DNA from 2 places in the Streptomyces sp. NPDC097617 genome. Region 1 is predicted to be linked to the other one. Evidence: predicted binding sites of a transcription regulator. Region 1 holds the regulator's gene; the other holds the start of a gene.
The links. Region 1 encodes HrcA, which represses chaperone genes, less so after heat shock. Its sites were predicted from a motif close to TTNGCACTCNGNNNNNCNGAGTGCNAA; they were not measured.

Region 2: a site for HrcA is predicted at 3,718-3,744, ahead of groES (co-chaperone GroES). Genes of this name have one in related genera too.

Annotation. Positions count from the first base shown of each region.
Region 1 covers NZ_JBIWCL010000015.1:149,776-157,002, forward strand. The annotation lists gene ACIQZO_RS23905 (ribonuclease Z) at 1-815, opposite strand, end outside; gene ACIQZO_RS23910 (histidine triad nucleotide-binding protein) at 819-1,178, opposite strand; gene ACIQZO_RS23915 (16S rRNA (uracil(1498)-N(3))-methyltransferase) at 1,280-2,023, opposite strand; gene ACIQZO_RS23920 (nitronate monooxygenase) at 2,020-3,111, opposite strand; gene dnaJ (molecular chaperone DnaJ) at 3,269-4,405, opposite strand; gene hrcA (heat-inducible transcriptional repressor HrcA) at 4,406-5,422, opposite strand; gene ACIQZO_RS23935 (MBL fold metallo-hydrolase) at 5,569-6,294, shown strand; gene ACIQZO_RS23940 (DUF3097 domain-containing protein) at 6,323-7,129, shown strand.
Region 2 covers NZ_JBIWCL010000003.1:274,603-281,829, reverse strand. The annotation lists gene ACIQZO_RS07725 (SDR family NAD(P)-dependent oxidoreductase) at 1-646, shown strand, start outside; gene ACIQZO_RS07720 (ester cyclase) at 743-1,453, shown strand; gene groL (chaperonin GroEL) at 1,531-3,153, opposite strand; gene groES (co-chaperone GroES) at 3,266-3,574, opposite strand; gene ACIQZO_RS07705 (hypothetical protein) at 3,833-3,997, shown strand; gene ACIQZO_RS07700 (response regulator transcription factor) at 4,073-4,759, shown strand; gene ACIQZO_RS07695 (sensor histidine kinase) at 4,752-5,795, shown strand; gene ACIQZO_RS07690 (LCP family protein) at 5,911-7,107, shown strand; gene ACIQZO_RS07685 (FtsW/RodA/SpoVE family cell cycle protein) at 7,095-7,227, shown strand, end outside.

The sequences.
Region 1 (7,227 bases):
TCGGCGGGGTCGGTGTAGCGCTGCGAGAAGTGCGTCAGCACCAGGTGCCGCACGCCGGCGTCCCGCGCGACGCGCGCCGCCTGGCCGGCGGTGAGGTGCCCGTGGTCGGTGGCCAGCCGTTCGTCCTCGTCGAGGAAGGTCGACTCGATCACCAGCATGTCGCAGCCCTCGGCGAGTGCGTCCACGCCGGGGCAGAGCCGGGTGTCCATGACGAACGCGAACCGCTGGCCGGTCCTGAGCTCGCTCACCTCGTCCAGGGTGACCGCGCCGAGCCGCCCCTCGCGCTGGATCCGGCCCACGTCCGACCCCTTGATCCCGTGCCGTGCGAGCAGCTCGGGCACCATGCGGCGCCCGTCGGGCTCGGTGATCCGGTAGCCGAAGGACTCCACGGGGTGCGAGAGCAGCCGGGCCTCGAGCATGTACGGGGGCCCCTGGGCCAGCGTGCCGTCGGCGGCCACCGGCTCCTCGCGGAGCGGGACGGTCTCGCGGTAGGCCGTGGCGTAGCGCAGCCGGTCGAAGAACTTCTGCCCCGAGGCCGGGTAGTGCGCGGTGACCGGGTGCGGGACCTGGTCGAGGTTGATCCGCTGGATCACCCCGGCGAGGCCGAGGCTGTGGTCACCGTGGAAGTGGGTGACGCAGATCCGGTTGATGTCGTGCGCGGCCACCCCGGCGCGCAGCATCTGGCGCTGGGTGCCCTCGCCCGGGTCGAAGAGGATGCCCTCGCCGTCCCAGCGCAGCAGGTAGCCGTTGTGGTTGCGGTGGCGGGTGGGCACCTGACTGGCGGTGCCCAGCACCACGAACTCTCGTACGGACACGAGCTATCCCGGGGGCCACTGGAGGCCGCGGCCGCCGAGGACGTGCGCGTGGGCGTGGAAGACGGTCTGGCCGGCTCCGGCGCCGGTGTTGAAGACGATCCGGTAGCCGTGGTCGACGATCTTCTCGTCGAGGGCGACCCGGCCGGCCTCGCGCAGTATGTCGGCGGCGACGGCCGGCTCGGCCGCGGCCAGCGAGGCCCCGTCGGCGTAGTGCACCTTGGGGATGACGAGCACGTGCGTGGGCGCCTGCGGGTTGATGTCCCGGAAGGCGACCGTGGTCTCGGTCTCGCGGACCACGGTCGCAGGGATGCTCCCCGCGACGATCTTGCAGAACAGGCAGTCGGCCTGCGGTTCCCCGGCCATTGCTGAGCCTCCCGTGACGTTGATCGGTCCGGGCATCGTATCCAGCCGTGCGCCGGCCGCGGGCGCCCATTTCGGCCCGCCGGGGCCGGCGGGCCTCGCCGTCAGGACCAGCGGCCCGTGCGGGCCAGGAGGACCGCGGTCGCCGCCGTCCCGGCCGTGGAGGTCCGCAGGACAGAACGGCCCAGGCGGTAGGGGTGGGCCCCCGCCTCGGCGAAGGCCGCCAGCTCCTCCGGGGAGACGCCCCCTTCCGGGCCGACCACCAGGACGACGGAACCCGAGGCGGGCAGCTCGGCCGTGGCCAGCGCTCCGGAGGGGGTGTCGCGGTCCTCGTGCAGGACCATCGCCAGGTCGGCGCCGGCCAGCAGCGCCGCGACCTGCTTGGTGGACATGGCCTCGGCCACGTCCGGGAACCGCACCCGGCGGGACTGCTTGCCCGCCTCCCGGGCCGTGGCCCGCCACTTGGCCAGGGACTTCGCCCCGCGGTCGCCGCGCCACTGCGTGATGCAGCGCGAGGCCTGCCAGGGCACGATCGCGTCCACGCCGGTCTCGGTCATCGTCTCGACGGCCAGCTCGCCCCGGTCGCCCTTGGGCAGGGCCTGGACCACCGTGATGCGGACCTGCGGCTCCGGCTCCCGCCCCGCCGAGGACACCGCCACGACGAGCCGGTCCTTGCCCTCGGCGGCCTTCACGACCGCTTCCGCCCAGCCGCCCCGGCCGTCCGTGAGGACGACATCCTCGCCCGGGTTCAGCCGCTTCACGGACACGGCGTGGCGGCCCTCCGGCCCGTCCAGGACGAACTCCGGCCCCGAGGGGACCTCTTCCACCACGAACACCGGGGCGGTCATGACGCACTCCTCATCTGCGTTGCCTTCAACGTGCTCTGCGCCTGGGCCAGTTCGGCCGCCAGCACCTCCACCAGCTCCCCCGCGGGCAGCGGTCGCGCCATCCGGTGACCCTGGCCCGCCCACAGCGCCATGCCCTGCGGATCCCCGGCTGCCGCGGCGGCCTTGCGCAGCCCCGAGGTCAGGTGGTGGACCTGCGGGTACGCGGCCGGGGCGTACGGCCCGTGCTCGCGCACGAAGCGGTTCACCAGCCCCCGCGCCAGCCGCCCGGAGAAGGCCCGGGTCAGCTCGGTGCGGACGAACAGCGCGTCCGTCAGCGCCTTCTTGTGCACCGGGTCCGCCCCGGACTCCGGGCAGGCCAGGAAGGCCGTCCCGAGCTGCGCCGCCTCCGCGCCGGCCGCCAGCAGGCCCGCGATCTGCGAGCCGCGCATGATGCCGCCCGCCGCGATGATCGGGAGGGCGACCGCCTCCCGTACCTGCGCCACCAGCGTGAGGAGTCCCACGGTCGCCGTCCCGTCGATCTGCGGGTCGTCCCGGTGGGTGCCCTGGTGGCCGCCGGCCTCGGTGCCCTGGACGCAGACCGCGTCGGCGCCCGCGTGCTGGGCGCTGCGGGCCTCCTCGACGGAGGTGATCGTGACGACGGTGTACGTACCGGCCTTGCGCAGGGCGGCGAGGGCCGCGGAGGTGGGACAGCCGAAGGTGAAGGAGACCACGGGGACCGGGTCTTCGAGGAGGATGGCGAGCTTGGCGTCGTAGCCGTCGTCGCTGGTGCCGATGATGTCCTCGTCGGCAAGCGAGATCGCGTACCAGCTCGCCTCACCGGCCAGCTGCCCGCGGTAGGTCTCCACGGCGGCCGGGTCGACGTAACCGGTCTGCGGCATCAGGAGGTTGACGCCGAAACGGCGCCGGGTGAGCGCGCGCACCTGCTTGATCTCGTGGTACATCCCGTCGGCGGTCTTGTAGCCGCCGGCCAGGAAGCCCAGTCCACCCGCCTCGCACACGGCAGCGGCGAGCGCGGGGCAGGAGGCGCCGCCCGCCATGGGAGCCTGCACGATCGGGTACGGGGCGAGACCGTTCGCTGCCGAGGACATGGACTGCATCGTGCCACGTCCGGCGCATGCGGCCGAATCACCACATTCGCCTGGCATAGTCCTCCTCCCGGCGGGCTTTCGGCCACTGCGGGGGCTCATGCGACGAGCCCGGCCGGGGAATCCCCTGGCCGGGCTCGTGACGGTGGTGCGCGGTCGGTCAGCGACCGTTGAACGCGTCCTTCAGCCGGCTGAACAGCCCCTGCTGGCCCGGCGCGAACTGGCCCATCGGCCGCTCCTCACCGCGCAGCTTCGCGAGCTGGCGGAGCAGGTCCTCCTGCTGGGCGTCCAGCTTGCCCGGGGTGGTGACCTCGACGTGGACGATCAGGTCGCCGCGTCCGCCACCGCGCAGGTGGGTGACGCCGCGCCCGTGCAGCGGGATCGCCTGTCCGGACCCGGTGCCGGGCCGGATGTCGATCTCCTCCAGCCCGTCGAGCGTCTCCAGCGGGCATTTGGTGCCCAGTGCGGCCGCCGTCATCGGGAGGGTCACCGTGCAGTGCAGGTCGTCCCCGCGCCGCTGGAAGGTCGGGTGCGCCAGCTCGTGGATCTCCACGTACAGGTCGCCGGCAGGGCCGCCGCCGGGGCCGACCTCGCCCTCGCCCGCGAGCTGGATCCGGGTGCCGTTCTCGACACCGGCCGGGATCTTGACCGTGAGGCTGCGACGGGAGCGGACCCGGCCGTCGCCCGCGCACTCGTGGCACGGGGTCGGGACCACGGTGCCGAAGCCCTGGCACTGCGGGCAGGGCCGCGAGGTCATGACCTGGCCCAGGAAGGACCGGGTGACCTGCGAGACCTCACCACGGCCACGGCACATGTCGCAGGTCTGCGCCGAGGTGCCGGGAGCGGCACCCTCACCGGAGCAGGTGTTGCAGACGACGGCCGTGTCGACCTGGATGTCCTTGGTGGTTCCGAAGGCCGCCTCGTCCAGCTCCAGGTCGAGGCGGATCATGGCGTCCTGTCCGCGCCGGGTCCGCGAGCGCGGTCCGCGCTGCGAGGCCTGGCCGAAGAAGGCGTCCATGATGTCGGAGAAGTTGCCGAAGCCACCCGCTCCGAAGCCGCCGGCTCCGCCGCCGCCCGAGGAGGACAGCGGGTCGCCGCCGAGGTCGTAGACCTGCTTCTTCTGCGGGTCCGACAGCACCTCGTAGGCCGCGTTGATCTCCTTGAAGCGCTCCTGCGTCTTCGGGTCCGGATTCACATCCGGGTGGAGTTCACGCGCGAGGCGCCGGAAGGCCTTCTTGATCTCGTCCTGCGATGCGTCGCGGCGCACGCCGAGAACGGCGTAGTAGTCCGTGGCCACTTACGACTCCGCCAGGATCTGTCCGACGTAACGTGCCACTGCGCGTACCGCTCCCATCGTTCCGGGGTAGTCCATGCGGGTCGGTCCGACCACGCCGAGTTTGGCGACTGCTTCGCCGCCCGAACCGTAACCGACCGAGACGACCGACGTGGAGTTCAGTCCCTCGTAGGCGTTCTCATGCCCGATCCGTACGGCCATTCCCGACTCATTGGCCTCGCCCAGCAGCTTGAGGAGCACGACCTGCTCCTCCAGCGCTTCGAGCACCGGCCTGATCGTCAGGGGAAAATCGTGTCCGAAGCGGGTGAGATTGGCGGTACCGCCGATCATCAGCCGCTCCTCGGCCTCCTCGACCAGGGTTTCGAGGAGGGTCCCGAGCACCGTGGAGACCGTGCCGCGGTCCTCGGCCTCGAAGGATTCGGGGAGGTCCTGGACGAGCGGGGGCACATCGGTGAAGCGCCGCCCGACGACCCGGCTGTTGAGCCGGGCCCGCAGGTCCGCGAGCGAGGTCTCGCCGAAGGGGCTCGGGCAGTCGATGAGCCGCTGCTCGACGCGTCCGGTGTCCGTGATCAGTACGAGCATCAGGCGTGCGGGAGCCAGCGAGAGCAGCTCCACGTGCCGGACGGTCGACCGGGTCAGGCTCGGATACTGGACGACGGCGACCTGCCGGGTCAGCTGCGCGAGCAGCCGCACCGTGCGGCCGACCACGTCGTCGAGGTCGACGGCGCCGTCGAGGAAGTTCTGGATCGCCCGGCGCTCGGGCGACGACAGCGGCTTGACCCCCGCCAGCTTGTCGACGAAGAGCCGGTAGCCCTTGTCGGTGGGGATCCGGCCGGCGCTGGTGTGGGGCTGGGCGATGTAGCCCTCCTCCTCCAGCACGGCCATGTCGTTGCGCACGGTGGCGGGCGAGACGCCGAGCCGGTGCCGCTCGGTGAGCGCCTTGGAGCCGACCGGCTCCTCCGTCCCGACGTAGTCCTGGACGATGGCGCGCAGCACTTCGAGTCTGCGTTCGCTGAGCATCGCGCACACCTCCAGCTGTGGTCCGTTGCCGTGTACTGCCGTGTTTGTTGGCACTCTGTTCGTTCGAGTGCCAGAGAGCCCCCGCTCAGTGTACGGCCGGGCGGCGAGCCCCTGGCAAGGGAGGCCCGCCAGGGTAGCGTCGCCGCATGGACGTGCGTTGGGAAGAGTGCGGGTGGGAACGGCTGACCGGAAGGGCCGGGCGGCGGCGGCTGCCGGTGTGGGACTGCACCGTGGGGCTGGTGGTGGGCGAGGATTCGGTCCTCCTGATCGACCCCGGGTCGTGCCTGCGCGAGGGCGCCGAGGTGCGCGCCGAGGCGGAGCGGCTGACGGGTCGGGGCGTAACCCATATCGCATTCACGCACGGTCATTTCGATCATGTCCTGGGCGGGGCCGCCTTCGCCGGGGCCGAGGTGTTCGGCGCGGTCGGGCTGGACTCGCTGCTGTCGGCGGAACGCGAGGAGCTGCGCCGGGACGCGGTCGGGCAGGGGCTCGCCGAGGCGGAGGCGGCGGAGGCGGTAGACCTCTTGGTGCTGCCCCGGCACGGGGTGTCGGGCGAGTGGACGCTGGAACTGGGCGGCGTACAGGTGCTGCTGGCCAATGTGGGGCCCGGGCACAGCGGGCACGACCTGGCCGTCTTCGTACCGGGTGAGCGCGAGGTGGTCTTCTGCGGGGACCTGGTCGAGGAGTCGGGCGAGCCCATGGCGGGCCCGGACGCCACGCCCGGCCAGTGGCCCGCCGCCCTGGACCGGCTGCTGTCGCTGGGCGGTGACGACGCACTGTACGTGCCGGGTCACGGAGCGGTGGTCGGGGCGGACTTCGTCCGTGCGCAACGCGCCACACTGGCGGCCCGTTTCGGCGTGTCGGAGGCGTGACGCGCGCGGCTCTCCTACTGTCGGCCGGATGCGCGAGTACTCCCCCGACCTGACCCCGCAGTGGAAGCGACCCAAGGCCGTGCCGGAGGTGGCGGCGGACCGCGACCTCGTGGTCGAGGTCGCCGGTACGGACTTCTGCGGCGCGGTGGTGGCCTGCGAGGCGGGCACGGTGACCCTGGAGGACCGCTTCGGCAAGCGCCGGGTGTTCCCGATGGAGCCGCGGGGCTTCCTGCTGGACGGCGAGGCGGTCACCCTGGTCCGGCCCGCGCGCGGGCCCGCGGGACCGCGCCTCACGGCCTCGGGCTCCCTGGCCGTGCCCGGGGCGCGGGCGCGGGTGGCGCGGGCGGGCCGGATCTACGTCGAGGGCCGGCACGACGCGGAGCTGGTCGAGCGGGTCTGGGGTGACGACCTGCGGATCGAGGGCGTGGTGGTGGAGTACCTGGAGGGCATCGACGACCTCCCGGCCGTGGTGGCGGAGTTCGCCCCGGCCCCGGATGCCCGCCTGGGGGTCCTGGTGGACCACTTGGTGCCGGGCTCGAAGGAGTCCCGGATCGCGGCGTCGGTGACCACGCCGGACGTCCTGATCGTGGGCCACCCGTACGTGGACGTCTGGCAGGCGGTGAAAGCGTCCGCCCTGGGCATCCCCGCGTGGCCGGTGATCCCGCCCGGCCAGGACTGGAAGACGGGCGTCTGCCGGGCCCTGGGCTGGCCGCAGAACACCGGCGCCGCCTGGCAGCACATCCTGTCCCGGGTCACCTCGTACCGCGACCTGGAACCCACGCTCCTGGGCTCGGTGGAACACCTCATCGACCACGTCACGACACCCGCCCCCTGAGCCGGCCGCTCCAGCCCCGCCGCGCCTCTTTCAGCCCCACCGGCGTTTGAGGCGCGGGAGTCCGGGGGCAGCGCCCCCGGCAACGGCGCCGCGGGCCA
Region 2 (7,227 bases), on a different contig from region 1:
CGAACTGCACGACCGGCACGGCATCGAGGCGGAGGTACTGGCAGCCGACCTCTCCACGGAGGAGGGCATCGCGGCGGTCGAGCGGCGCCTGGACGACCGCACCCACCCGGTGGACCTGCTGGTCAACAACGCGGGCTTCGGCAACAAGGGCCGGTACCTGGAAGTCTCCATGGCCGATGAGCTGACCATGCTGAAGGTGCACATCGAGGCGGTCCTGCGGCTGACCTCGGCGGCGACCGCGTCGATGCGCTCGCGCGGCCGCGGCGGCGTGATCAACGTCGCCTCGGTGGCCGCCTTCCTGCCCCGCGGTACGTACGGGGCGAGCAAGGCCTGGGTCGTGCAGTTCACCCAGGGCGCGGCGCGGGACCTGGGCGGGTCCGGGGTGCGGCTGATGGCGCTGTGCCCGGGCTTCGTACGGACGGAGTTCCACGAGCGGGCCGGGATGGGTACGGACAACATCCCCGGCTGGATGTGGCTGGACGCCGACAAGCTGGTGGCCTCGGCCCTGGCGGACCTGGCGCGCGGGAAGACGGTGTCGATCCCCGACCCGCGGTACAAGGCGCTGATGGGCGTGGTGAAGCTGACGCCGCGCGGGCTGCTGGGCGGCGTGTCCTCGCGCACGGGCCGCAAGTACGGCCCCCAGTAACCGCGGAGGCTACCCGGGTGGCGCCTTCCACGAGCGGCTGATCGGGCGAAATCTCCCTAAACTGGACCTGTCCCATCCAGCACGGGAGGCGACGCGATGACATTCGTACAAGTGATCGATTATGAGACCAGGCGGTTCGACGAGATGAACGCGCTCATCGACCGATGGGCGGAGCAGAGCAGCGGCAGGCGCACGGCCACGCACACGATGATCGGCCAGGACCGCGAAGCCCGGAACCACTACGTGGACATGGTGGAGTTCGCCTCGTACGAGGAGGCCATGAAGAACTCCGGGCTCCCCGAGACGGACCGGATGTTCCAGGAGATGGTGGCTCTCTGCGAGGGCATGCCGAAGTTCATGAACCTCGACGTGGTCCGCGACGAGCACCTCAACAAGCAGCTCGCCGACCGGGTGTTCACGGAAGCGGCCATGGCCGGGAACATGAGCGTCCTCGACGAGTGCTTCGCCACGAACTACATCGACCACGACTCCAGCAAGGCGGAGTCCACCGTCATCGGACGCGACGCCATGCGGTCGGACATGGAGACGTGGCGCGCGGCCTTCGACATGGCCTTCCAGCCGATGGCCCAGCTGGCCGAGGGCGACATGGTCACCACGGTGTGGAGCTGGCGCGGCACCCACAAGGGCCCGTTCATGGGAGTCGCACCGACCGGGAAGACCTACGAGATGTCCGGGAGCACCACCTTCCGGTGCCTGGACGGAGAGATCGTCGAGGGCTGGTGGCACTACAACACCGCGGCCCTGCAGCAGCAGATGGGCGGATCCGGCCTCCCCTACGGGACCTGAGCCCCCACCACGGGGAAGGCCCCGTCCCGCGACTGCGGGACGGGGCCTTCTCGGCGTGGTGCGCGTGGTGCGTGCGATCAGTGGCTGTGGCCGTGACCGTGACCGGCGTCGCCCTCGTCGTCCGCCGGCTTCTCGACGACCAGGGTCTCGGTCGTGAGCAGCAGGGAGGCGATCGAGGCGGCGTTCTCCAGCGCGGAACGGGTGACCTTCACCGGGTCGATGACGCCGGCCTTGACCAGGTCGCCGTACTCGCCGGTGGCGGCGTTGAAGCCCTGGCCCTTGTCGAGCTCGGCGACCTTCGCCGTGATGACGTAACCCTCGAGACCGGCGTTCTCGGCGATCCAGCGCAGCGGCTCGACGGCGGCGCGGCGCACGACCGCGACACCGGTGGCCTCGTCGCCCGACAGGCCGAGGTTGCCCTCGAGGACCTTCACGGCGTGGACGAGCGCGGAGCCACCGCCGGAGACGATGCCCTCCTCGACCGCGGCGCGGGTCGCCGAGATGGCGTCCTCGAGACGGTGCTTCTTCTCCTTGAGCTCCACCTCGGTGGCGGCGCCGACCTTGATGACGCAGACGCCACCGGCGAGCTTCGCCAGGCGCTCCTGCAGCTTCTCGCGGTCCCAGTCCGAGTCGGTCGACTCGATCTCGGCCTTGATCTGGTTGACGCGGCCGACGACCTCTTCGGAGCTGCCGCCACCGTCGACGATGGTGGTGTCGTCCTTGGAGATGGTCACGCGGCGCGCGGAACCGAGTACGTCCAGACCGGCCTGGTCGAGCTTGAGGCCGACCTCCTCGGCGATGACGGTGGCACCGGTGAGGGTGGCCATGTCCTGGAGCATCGCCTTGCGGCGGTCGCCGAAGCCGGGGGCCTTGACGGCCACCGCGTTGAAGGTGCCGCGGATCTTGTTGACGACGAGGGTGGAGAGCGCCTCGCCCTCGACGTCCTCGGCGATGATCAGCAGCGGCTTGGAGGCGCCGGCCTGGATGACCTTCTCCAGCAGCGGCAGGAGGTCCTGGATCGAGGAGATCTTGCCCTGGTTGATCAGGATGTACGGGTCGTCGAGGACGGCCTCCATACGCTCCTGGTCGGAGACCATGTACGGCGAGAGGTAGCCCTTGTCGAAGGCCATGCCCTCGGTGAACTCCAGCTCCAGGCCGAAGGTGTTGGACTCCTCGACGGTGATGACACCGTCCTTGCCGACCTTGTCCATCGCCTCGGCGATGAGCTCGCCGACCTGCTGGTCCTGCGCGGAGAGCGCGGCCACGGCGGCGATGTCGGACTTGTCCTCGATCGGGCGGGCGGTCGCGAGGAGCTCCTCGGACACGGCCTTGACCGCGGCGTCGATGCCCTTCTTCAGGGCGGCCGGGGAAGCACCCGCGGCGACGTTGCGCAGGCCCTCGCGGACCAGCGCCTGGGCCAGCACGGTGGCGGTGGTGGTGCCGTCACCCGCGATGTCGTTGGTCTTGGTCGCCACCTCCTTCACGAGCTGCGCGCCCAGGTTCTCGTACGGGTCGTCCAGCTCGACCTCGCGAGCGATGGTGACACCGTCGTTGGTGATGGTGGGGGCGCCGAACTTCTTGTCGATGACGACGTTGCGGCCCTTGGGGCCGATCGTCACCTTGACCGTGTCGGCAAGCTTGTTGACGCCGCGCTCGAGGGCGCGACGGGCGTCCTCGTCGAACTTCAGGATCTTCGCCATGGGAGCGGTTCAGCCCTCTCGAAAACTCGGGTTTAACGAGCTGCGCCCCTCGCCGCCCGGCAATCAGCGGGGTGACCAGGGGCGCAGCTCAAAGCAGTACTGAAGAAGAGAATTACTTCTCGACGATCGCGAGCACGTCGCGAGCCGAGAGGACGAGGTATTCCTCGCCGCTGTACTTCACTTCGGTGCCGCCGTACTTGCTGTAGAGCACGATGTCGCCGACGGAGACGTCCAGCGGGAGACGCTGGCCGTCCTCGAAGCGACCCGGGCCAACCGCGAGGACGACGCCCTCCTGGGGCTTCTCCTTCGCGGTGTCCGGGATGACCAGGCCGGAGGCCGTGGTCTGCTCGGCGTCGAGCGGCTGGACCACAATGCGGTCCTCAAGCGGCTTGATGGCAACCTTGGAGCTGGTGGTCGTCACGATCCGACCTCCCCCTTCGGAGATCCGGGGTCAACTGTCTGAGGTGGCGACCAGGTCGATCCGTCGTCGCGGGTGCCGGATCTGCCTGTCGCTGCGTTGGCACTCACCAGGGGCGAGTGCCAGGTGCGAGACTATTCCGGCGATTAGCACTCGGTCAAGCGGAGTGCCAATTCCCGACCCCCGAGTGTTGCGCGGGCCGGTACCGCAACGCCCGCCACCCGGAGCTCACAGACGCGCCGGATCGCTACTCTCCAGCACATGACCAGGAGAAACGCAGAGCTGCGCTGGCGCGACATCATCTCCATCACCGTCGGTCAGGCCATCGGCCTGATCGGCTTCGCGTTCCCCCTCTGGGCCCTGGCAGCCGTCACCCGCGACCTCCTCGCCCGCCGACGCCGCCCTTTGAGCCCCGCCGGCGATTGAGGCACGGAGCCGGGCAGCGCCCTCCTGGGCCCGCCCGCGGGCGGGCCCAGGAGGGCGATATGTGACGCTTGGTCCGTGCGCATCCTCGTGGTCGAAGACGAAGAAGGCCTCGCCGAGTCCCTGCGGCGCGGCCTGTCCGCCGACGGGCACCACGTCGAGGTCGCCCACGACGGCCACCGCGGCCTGGACCTCGCCCTCGCCCTCGCCGGCGGCCCGTACGACGTCGTCCTGCTCGACCTGATGCTCCCGGGCCCCGGCGGCCACGAGATATGCACCCGCATGCGCGCCCACGGCGACACCACCCCGGTCCTGATGCTGACCGCCCGGGACGGCGAGTACGACGAGGCCGAGGGCCTGGACTCCGGCGCCGACGACTACCTCACCAAACCGTTCTCCTTCGTGGTCCTGGCCGCCCGGATCAGGGCCCTGGCCCGCCGCGCCGGCGCCCCCGAGCGCGGCACCCTCCAGGTGGGCGACCTCGTGCTGGACCCGCAGGGCCGCCGCTGCCGCCGCGGCGAGCGGGACATCGAACTCACCGCCCGCGAACTGGGCGTGCTCGCCTGCCTGATGGAGCAGCCCGGCCGGGCCGTCGCCAAGCAGGACATCCTGGACGAGGTCTGGGACACCCCGCACGACATCGACCCGAACATCGTCGAGGTGTACGTCTCCTCGCTGCGCAAGAAGATCGACGCCCCCTTCGGCCGCCGCTCGATCCGCACCGTCCGCGGGACCGGCTACCGGATGGCCCCCGACGGTGGTTAGCGGGATCCGGGCGCGCACCGCCGCGGCCGCCGCCCTCGCGATGGCCGCCGTCCTCGCCGGAGGCGGGCTGTGGCTGCACGCCCTGCTGCGGGCCAACCTCCTCGACAACACCACCGGCCGCGCCGAACTCGCCGCGCGCAAGGTCGCCGCCCAGCTCGACAGCCGGACCCTGCCGCCCGGCGGACGGCTGCCCGCGCCCGAGAGCGGGGTGGACCTGGTCCTCGTACGGGACGCGGCCGGCCGGACGGTCGCGAGCACCGGCGACCCGACGCACACCCCCGACCTCGACGGCGCCCCGCTGCCCGGCCCCGGGGCGGACTCCCGGTCGGCCGTACTCCCGCCCGCGCGCCCCGGCGGGGAGCGGCGCGCGGTGGTCGTCGTCGGGGCGCCGGGGGCGCACACGGTGTACGTGATGACCGTGCTCGGCGATGTCGACGACGCGACCCGGGCCGTCGCGATCGGGCTGCTGGCGGGCGCTCCCCCGCTGACCGGCTTCGCCGCGGCCCTGGCCTGGTGGGTGACCGGCCGCGCACTGCGCCCGGTGAGCGCGATCCGCTCCGAACTGGCCGCGGTCACCGCGAGCGAGCTGGACCGGCGGGTTCCGGACCCGGGCGGGGCGGACGAGATCGCACGGTTGGCGCGGACCGTCAACGACACCCTCGACCGGCTGGAGCGCTCCGACGCCCGACAGCGGCAGTTCACCGCGGACGCCTCCCACGAGCTGCGCAACCCGCTGCGCCAGGCCCGCACGGAGGTGGTCGTACGGGCCTCCGCGCACGAGGGCTGGGCGGTACTGGAGGTCACGGACGACGGACCGGGCATCCCGGAGGCGGACCGGGACCGGGTGTTCGAGCGCTTCTCCCCCAGCTGCCGCTGGGAGGGGCCCCCGGGGCCGGACGCGGACCGCGGCCGGGCGAGCGGCGGCACCGGGCTCGGTCTGGCCATCGTCCGGGAGATCGCGCGGGCGCACGGCGGAGATGTACGCGCGCTGCCGGCGCCCGGCGGGGGCGCGCGGCTGGTGCTGCGCATCCCGTAGCGCTCCGTCGGCGTGCTGCGCATCCCATGACGCTCCCCCGGCGTGCCGCGCTCCCGTGCGCTCCGCCGACGCCCCTCAGGATTCCTTCAGCGGACCTCCGTCAGCATCGACAGGCATGAGCGCGCACCGGAGGAAGCCGACGAACCGATCCCGCCGCCGCCCGTCCCGCGGGCGACGGCTGGGCCGCACGCTGCTGGTCACCGGGTGCGTGCTGGTGGCCCTGACGGGGGGCGGCGCCTGGTACCTGTATCGCGACCTCGCCGCCGGCATCGGCAGCTCCAAGGCCCTCGAGGGGGCGGAGAAGTCGAAGTACGGCGACAGCAACATCCTGCTCATGGGCCTGGACAGCCGCCGGGACCAGAACGGCGAGAAGCTGCCGGAGGAGGTCCTCGACAAGCTGCACGCCGGCAGCTCGGACATCGGCGGCTACAACGCGAACACCCTGATCCTGCTGCACGTGCCCGGGGACGGGAGCCGGGCGAAGGCCTTCTCGGTCCCGCGCGACGACTTCGTCGACATACCCGGGCACGGCAAGGACAAGATCAAGAAGGCTTACGGGCTGGCGAAGGAGAAGCGGCAGGAACAGCTCGCGGCACAGGGGGTCAAGGACGCCCGGCAGCTGGAGCGGGACGGCCGGGAGGCGGGGCGCGCGGCGCAGATCGAGACCGTGCGGAACTTTCTGGGGGTCCCGGTCGATCACTTCGCCGAGCTGAATCTGGCCGGTTTCTACCACCTCGCGGACGCGCTGGGCGGCGTACCGGTGTGCCTGAACAAGGCGGTGAAGGACAGGTACTCGGGCGCCGACTTCCCCGCGGGGCCGCAGACGCTCGACGGCCGTCAGTCGCTCGCCTTCGTGCGGCAGCGGCACGGCCTGGACGCGGGTGACCTGGACCGGACGAAGCGGCAGCAGGCCTTCCTCGCGGGCGCGACGAAGAAGCTGGGCTCGGCCGGGACCTTCACCGATCCGGCGAAGCTGATCAAGCTGATCGACGCCGCGAAGCAGGACGTGGTGACGGACGAGGGCTGGGATCTGCTGGCGTTCGTGAAGCAGGCGAAGAACCTGTCCGGCGGGAAGGTGCAATTCACAACACTTCCCATCGAAGGCTTCGGCAGGAACCATGGGGAGGACATCAACGTCGTAGATGATATGAAGATAAAGCGCCTCATTGCCGAGCAGATCGGACCCAACACTTCCGCCGGCCCCGGCGCCCCGTCCTCACCCCCGTACTCGCCGGAAGCGGCACCCCCGCCGTCCTCACCGCCCTCCCCGTCCCCCTCCAAGGGCGGCGGCGGTATCCCGTGCGTGGACTGAAACCGCTGACGACGGCGGTCTCCCGCCGCCGCACCGAGGCGCTTCTCCTGGTCTTCGTCATCGCCATCGCCGTCTTCGGCCACACCGCCGCGAGCCTGGCGATGAACGACGAGCTGCCGC